3 regions of the Schumannella luteola genome follow, and region 3 is predicted to be linked to each of the others. Evidence: predicted binding sites of a transcription regulator. Region 3 holds the regulator's gene; each other region holds the start of a gene.

Region 1 (2,220 bases), 240 kb from region 3:
CCGACGCGGCGTCACGCGAGACTCTGCTCTCGGGGCCGCCGGCGCTCATCGCCGCGCTCAAGCCGGCGCTGCGGCGCGCGGGCGCCCGCCGCATCCGCACCGACGCCTTCCTCGGGTACTGATCCGCGACGCACCCGGGCGAGGATGGAGCGCATGAGCGAGCTCCGCCCGATCGACGTCAGCACCTGGAACCGCGCTGAGCACTTCGCGCACTTCCTCGACGCCTCGCCCTGCACCTACTCGGTGACGGTCGAACTCGACACGACCGAGCTGGATGCGACGCTGCGTGCCGAGGGACGGCGCCGCTATCCCGCGCAGATCTGGGCGCTGACGACGATCGTGAACCGCATCCCCGAGTTCCGCACGACGGTGCTCGACGACGGGTCGCCCGCGATCTGGGATGCGCTCGAGCCCTCGTTCGCATCCCTCGACGCCGAGCGCGAGACCTTCAGTGCGCTCTGGACGCCCTACGACGCCGACTTCCGGACGTTCCACGATGCCGTGCTCACCACGATCGCCGAGCACGGATCGAGCGGGCGATTCGTCCCGCAGCAGCTGCCGCCGAACGCCTTCGACGTGTCGAGCATCCCCTGGCTGCGGTTCTCGGCCTTCGACCTCGACGTGCAGCACGGCTATCGGCATCTCGCACCGATCTTCACGCTCGGCAAGAGCGTGGAGCGCGCTGGGCGCACGACCGTCCCGCTCGCCCTGCGGGTGCACCACGCTGCGGTCGACGGCCTGCACGTGGCCCGCTTCGTCGACGCCCTGCAGCAGCTCGTCGCGCAGCCCGACTGGGTGCGCTGAGCGCGGGCGATCCGGGCGCGTTCGCCCTGCGAGATCAGAGTCGGAATCCTTAGCACTCGCGTTACCCGAGTGCTAATTTGAACGCAGTTGAGTCACACCGACTCAAGTTCGAGAAGGAGCTCATCCATGTACCTGACCCGCGATCTCGAGCGCGCCACCGCCGCCCGCCGACTGACGAGCGCCCCGGCCCCCCGCGCCCTGCCCGCCGACCTCTACCGCGACGGCGACCACTACGTCCTCGCCCTCGAGATGCCGGGCGTCGACCCGGGCTCGATCGACGTCGGCGTCGACGGCCGCCTGCTCACCGTGAGCGCCCGCCGCACCGCCCGCACGGGCGAGAGCGTCGAGTGGATCGCGCGCGAGCGCGGCACCGGCGAGCTCAGCCGCCGCTTCACGCTCGGCCGCAGCATCGACACCGAGCAGATCTCGGCCGACTACCGCGACGGCGTGCTCAGCGTCGTCATCCCGGTCGCGGAGACCGCCAAGCCGCGCAAGGTCGCCGTCGTCGGCGCGCCGGCCGCGCCCGCCGAGGCCGCGACCGATGTCGCGTCGAGCCATGCCGGCGCCGCTGCCGCGGAGACCGCCGCCGAGTAAGCGGCACCGCTGCCGTACCCGCGCTCCCCCACGCGGCGACGGCGGAGACGGGCCCGGATGCCACGCGCGTCCGGGCCCGTTCGGCATTCCCAGGCAGAGACGCCCCCAGCGGATAGGCTGACGCTCCCCGCCCCGCGGCGGCCCCGCCGCGCATCACGGACCATCCCGAGGAGACCCGCCATGGCCCCGATCCGCCGCACCGCCGCCCGCCGCACCACGACCGCGCTGCTCGCCATCGGCGCGCTCAGCACAGCTCTGCTCGCCGGCTGCAGCGCGATCGACCCGAACGGCAAGCCGCAGGCCTGCCTCTCGCTGAAGGACCCGGCGCAGAAGGCCGTCACCGACGTCAGCGAGGCGCTGCAGGGCATCACGACCGACCCCCAGGCGGCGGCCGACCAGGTGCGCACCACCAAGGACGACCTGCAGAAGGCCGTCGACAAGGTGAAGAACGACGAGGTGAAGGCCTCGTCGCAGAAGGTCGTCGATGCGCTGGGCGACCTCGAGACCGCGATCGACGACCGCGTCGCGAACCCGGCGAACCTCGACACCAGCGCCCTGACCGACGCGGGCACCTCGGTGCAGACCACCGCGAAGGACCTCGTCGACCTCTGCGCCTCGAGCCTCAACTGAAGCCCGGCGACCGGATGGGGATGGGTAGTCCTCCCCCACGCTGCGACCACAGGCCGGTCACACCCGGTGCATAGACTGCAGATTCCTGCTCAGCTACCGCACCAAGGAGTCCCCCGTGGTTTCGTCCCGTCGTCTCACCGTCGCCGCCCTGAGCGTCGCGACCCTCAGCATCGCCCTGCTCGCCGGCTGCGC
Region 2 (2,220 bases), 300 kb from region 3:
GGGTGGCGGAGGCGGCGCCGCTGAGCGCGAGCCGCTTGCGCAGCTGCGCCGGATCGACGTCGACCCCGCGCTTCTTGATCTCGAGCGTGCCGATCCCGCGCTCGCGCAGCGCCCGCTTCAGCTTCTTCTCGTCGACGGGCAGCTCGTCGACCACGCGGAAGCGCTGCGCGAAGGGGGTGTCGATCGCGGTGTCGGCGGTGATCCAGGCGATGGTCTCGTCGAGCATCCGCCCGTCCAGCTGCCTCGCGAGGTCGCCGATCAGCCGGGCGCGGATGACGGCGCCGTCGGGTTCGTAGAGCCACTCGCCCTGCTCTCCGGGCTCGGCGTCCGCGCTGTCGGCCTCCGCGACGAGCTCGGCGGCGCCGTGCGGGCCGAGCACGAGCGCCGCACGGCCGACGCCCGGCCGGGCCAGCGCGCCCGACCAGAGCACGAGCTCGACGACCTCGCGGTCGGCCGAGATCCACTGGGCCTCGAAGCCCTCCGGCAGCAGGCCGCGGTCGACGCCGGGGCCGAGCTTGATGCCGACGGGGATGCGGCGGCCGAGCTCGAAGCAGAAGTCGAGCGAGGGCTCCCAGTCGCCGGGGTCGTCGAGGCGGCGGCCGGCGCTGCGGCGGGCCGGATCGAGCCAGGCGGCATCCACCTCGCTCAGGTCGACGGCGGTGGCGTCGGCGCACTCGACCCGGGCGCGCGGGAACGGCGCCAGGTTGTAGGCGGCGAGGGCGGCGGTCGGCTCGTCGCGCTCGACCGCCAGCACGGCGAGATCCAGTCCGGCGAGCGCCAGGGCGTCCGCGCCGATGCCGCAGCCGAGGTCGGCGACGCGGTCGAGGCCGGCGGCCGCGAAGCGGCCCGCGTGCAGGGACGCCACGGCCAGTCGCGTCGACTGCTCGAGCCCGGCCTCGGTGAACAGCATCCGGTCGGCGAAGGGCCCGAACTTCGCGCGGGCGCGGCGCCGCAGCCGGGCCTGCGACAGCACCGCCGCGACGCGCGCGGGGGAGTGACCAACCGCGCGCAGGCGGGAGACGGCGGCGACCGCGTCGCCGAGGGAGTCGGGATCGAGGTCGTCGAGCAGGGCCAGGCTCTCCGGGGTGAGCAGCTCGTGCAGCTCGGCCGTGTCCATCCCGCAACCCTATTCGGCGGGCCGACTGCGCATTGCGTCCCGCGTCGCGCCGTTGGCACTCGCATTGAACGACTGCTAACGACGCGCTATGGTGTCTTTGGCACTCTCGAACGGAGTGTGCCAACGGACTTCAACGAAAGAAGAGGGTCAGAGTGTCGGTCGCAATCAAGCCGCTCGAAGATCGCATCGTCATCCGCCAGGTCGAGGCGGAGCAGGTCACCGCGTCGGGCCTCGTGATCCCCGACACCGCCAAGGAGAAGCCGCAGGAGGGCGAGGTCGTGGCTGTCGGCCCCGGTCGCGTCGACGACAACGGCAACCGCGTCCCGGTCGACGTGGCCGTGGGCGACAAGGTCATCTACTCCAAGTACGGCGGCACCGAGGTCAAGTTCGGCGGCGAGGACCTGCTGGTGCTCTCGGCGCGCGACGTGCTCGCGGTCGTCGAGCGCTGACCCGCGTTCTTCCGCTTTCCGAAGGGCCCTGCCGCATCGCGCGGCGGGGCCCTTCGTCGTCCCGCTAGGCTCGCGCGGTGACCGAGCCCCGCACCGATTCCTCACCGCGCTTCGGCTCCGGGCTCGCCTTCGCCGGCAGCGCCTACTTCCTCTGGGGGCTGCTGCCGGGCTACTTCGTGCTGCTCGCCCCGATCGGGCCCTTCGAGCTGATCCCGTGGCGCATCCTCTTCTCACTTCTCGTCTGCGTCGTGCTCGTCACCGTCGTGCGCGGCTGGCGCTCGCTCGGCCGCCTGCTGCGCGACCGGGGAGCGATGCTCGCGCTGCTCGGCGCGGCGGTCGTGATCTACGTCAACTGGCAGGTCTTCGTGGTCGCGGCGCTCGGCGGCCAGGTGCTGCAGGCCTCGCTGGGCTACTTCATCAACCCGCTCGTCACCGTGCTCTTCGGCGTCGTGTTCCTGCGCGAGCGGCTGCGGCCCGCGCAGTGGGTCGCGGTCGGCATCTCGGTCGTCGCGATCGCGGTCATCGCGATCGGCTACGGCAGCGTGCCCTGGATCTCGCTGATCCTCGCGCTGAGCTTCGGCACCTACGGCTTCATCAAGAAGCGGGTCGGGCACCGGGTGGATGCGATCGGCGGCCTCACGGTCGAGACCGCCT
Region 3 (2,220 bases):
CGTCGAGGTCGACCTCGATGCGCAGCAGCGCATCCTGCCCGCGCTCCGTGCGCGAGCGGGGGCCGCTCTGGCGCTGGGCGGCGTTGAAGAAGGTCTCGAAGATGTCGCCGAAGCCGCCGTTGAACGACCCCGAGCCGAAGCCCGCCGAGTCGCCCAGGTCGTAGCGCTGGCGCTGCTGCGGGTCGCTGAGCACGTCGTAGGCGTGCGTCACCGACTTGAAGCGCTCGGCCGCGTCCTCGCTGGGGTTGACGTCCGGGTGCAGCTCGCGCGCGAGCCGGCGGTACGCCTTCTTGATGTCCTCGGGCGAGGCGTCGCGTGCGACACCCAGCACGTCGTAGTGGTCGGTCGTGGCCACGAAGGTCAGTCCTCTCCGAGCAGTCGCGACAGGTAGCGCGCCACCGCGCGCACCGCCGCCATGTTGTTCGAGTAATCCATGCGCGTCGGTCCGAGCAGGCCCACGTGCGCGAGGCTTCCGCCGGCGCTGTAGCCGCTCGAGACGACGCTCGTCTCCTCGAGGCCGGTTCCCGCGTTCTCGCGCCCGATGCGCACCGCGACCCCCGCCTCGTCGATCTCCATCTCACCGAACAGCTTGAGCAGCGTGACCTGCTCCTCGATCGCCTCGAGCACCGGGAAGATGCTGCCGGTGAAGTCGCCCTCGGTGCGGGCGAGGTTGGCGGTGCCGGCCATGACCAGGCGGTCCTGGCGGCTGTCGGCCAGCTGACGGGCGAGCCGCGCCGCGATCCGGTCGGCCAGTGCGCGACGCGGGGCGGGGATGCCCTCCAGCAGTCGCGCGAGCACGCCGGGCGCCTCGCTCAGGGTCACGCCGATCAGCTCGGCGTTGAGTCGCGCCCGCAGCTCGGCGAGGTAGGGCTCCTCGGCGGCGGACTGCTCAGCGGCATCCGCGAGCTCGATCAGGCTCTGGTCGACGCGGCCGGAGTCGGTGATGAGCACCGACATCAGACGGCTCGGCGCGAGCGCCACGATCTCGACGTGCCGCACGCGTGACGAGCCAAAGAGGGGATACTGCGCGAGCGCGACCTGGTTCGTGAGCTGAGACAGCATCCGCACGGTGCGCGCGAGCACGTCGTCGAGGTCGTCGGCCTGGCCGAGGAAGGCCTCGATCGCGTGCCGCTGCGCCGGGCTGAGCGGGCGCAGGTCGGTGAGCTGGTCGACGAAGACGCGGTAGCCCTTGTCGGTGGGCACGCGGCCCGAGGAGGTGTGCGGGGCCGCGATCAGCTCCTCGTCTTCGAGCTGCGCCATGTCGTTGCGGATCGTCGCCGCCGAGACGCCGAAGGCATGCCGCTCGACGATCGACTTCGAGCCGACCGGCTCGCGTGATTCGACGTAGTCCTGCACGATCGCGCGCAGCACCGCGAGGGAGCGTTCCGAGACCACGGCTGCTCCTTCCCTGTCACGTCCTGATCGCGTCGACCGGGGGCGCGTGCTGCCCGTTCCGCCCGCCAGGGCGAGGGAGGTGCTGGCACTCCGGTACGACGACTGCCAAGTCTAACCGCCGCAACACCGGGAATGTCGTTGCACCGCCGTCGAGCCACCCACTACCGTGAGTGCCGCGTCCCGGCTGGTCTTCTGCGACCGAGACGGCGACCGCACGACCTCATCCCGGGAGCCGCCCCCCGCGTTCCCCCTCTGAAAGGCCTACGCCGCCATGACGGACCCCAACAACCCCCAGCAGCCCGGTCAGCCGCAGTACGGCGCACCCCAGCAGCCGCAGCAGCCCCAGTACGGCGCCCCGCAGCAGCAGCCCGCCTACGGCGCGCCGCAGCAGCCCCAGCAGCCCCAGTACGGCGCCCCGCAGGGCGGCTACGGCCAGCCCGGCGCGCAGCCGCAGTACGGCGCCCCGCAGCCGGCGCCGGCGCAGCCGCTCAGCCCCGCCGAAGACAAGCAGTGGGCGTCGTTCGCCCACCTCGGCGGCATCCTCGGCTTCCTGCCGTCGCTGCTCATCTGGCTCATCCTCAAGGAGCGCGGCCCGCTCGTCGCCCAGGAGGGCAAGGAGGCGCTGAACTTCCAGATCACGATCGTCTTCGCCGCGATCGCCGCCGGGATCTTGAACATCATCTTCGGCGTCGTCGGCGCCACCACGGGTGTGCCGATCGGCTTCGTCGGAAGCCTGCTCTCGCTCGCGGTGTGGGTCTGCAGCCTGATCTTCTCGATCATCGGCTTCACCCGCGTCAACGGCGGCGGGGCCTACCGCTACCCCTT

Evidence for each region. Region 3 encodes HrcA, which represses chaperone genes, less so after heat shock. Its sites were predicted from a motif close to TTNGCACTCGNNNNNNNCGAGTGCNAA; they were not measured.
Region 1: a site for HrcA is predicted at 854-880, ahead of BJ979_RS16035 (Hsp20/alpha crystallin family protein). Genes of this name have one in related genera too.
Region 2: a site for HrcA is predicted at 1,170-1,196, ahead of groES (co-chaperone GroES). Genes of this name have one in related genera too.

The regions. Positions count from the first base shown of each region.
Region 1 covers NZ_JACBZY010000001.1:3,494,371-3,496,590, forward strand. The annotation lists gene BJ979_RS16025 (RnfABCDGE type electron transport complex subunit D) at 1-122, shown strand, start outside; gene BJ979_RS16030 (CatA-like O-acetyltransferase) at 154-804, shown strand; gene BJ979_RS16035 (Hsp20/alpha crystallin family protein) at 931-1,398, shown strand; gene BJ979_RS16040 (hypothetical protein) at 1,579-2,028, shown strand; gene BJ979_RS16045 (hypothetical protein) at 2,144-2,220, shown strand, end outside.
Region 2 covers NZ_JACBZY010000001.1:3,556,493-3,558,712, reverse strand. The annotation lists gene BJ979_RS16315 (THUMP-like domain-containing protein) at 1-1,117, opposite strand, end outside; gene groES (co-chaperone GroES) at 1,270-1,566, shown strand; gene rarD (EamA family transporter RarD) at 1,644-2,220, shown strand, end outside.
Region 3 covers NZ_JACBZY010000001.1:3,255,626-3,257,845, forward strand. The annotation lists gene dnaJ (molecular chaperone DnaJ) at 1-355, opposite strand, end outside; gene hrcA (heat-inducible transcriptional repressor HrcA) at 361-1,395, opposite strand; gene BJ979_RS14860 (DUF4870 domain-containing protein) at 1,667-2,220, shown strand, end outside.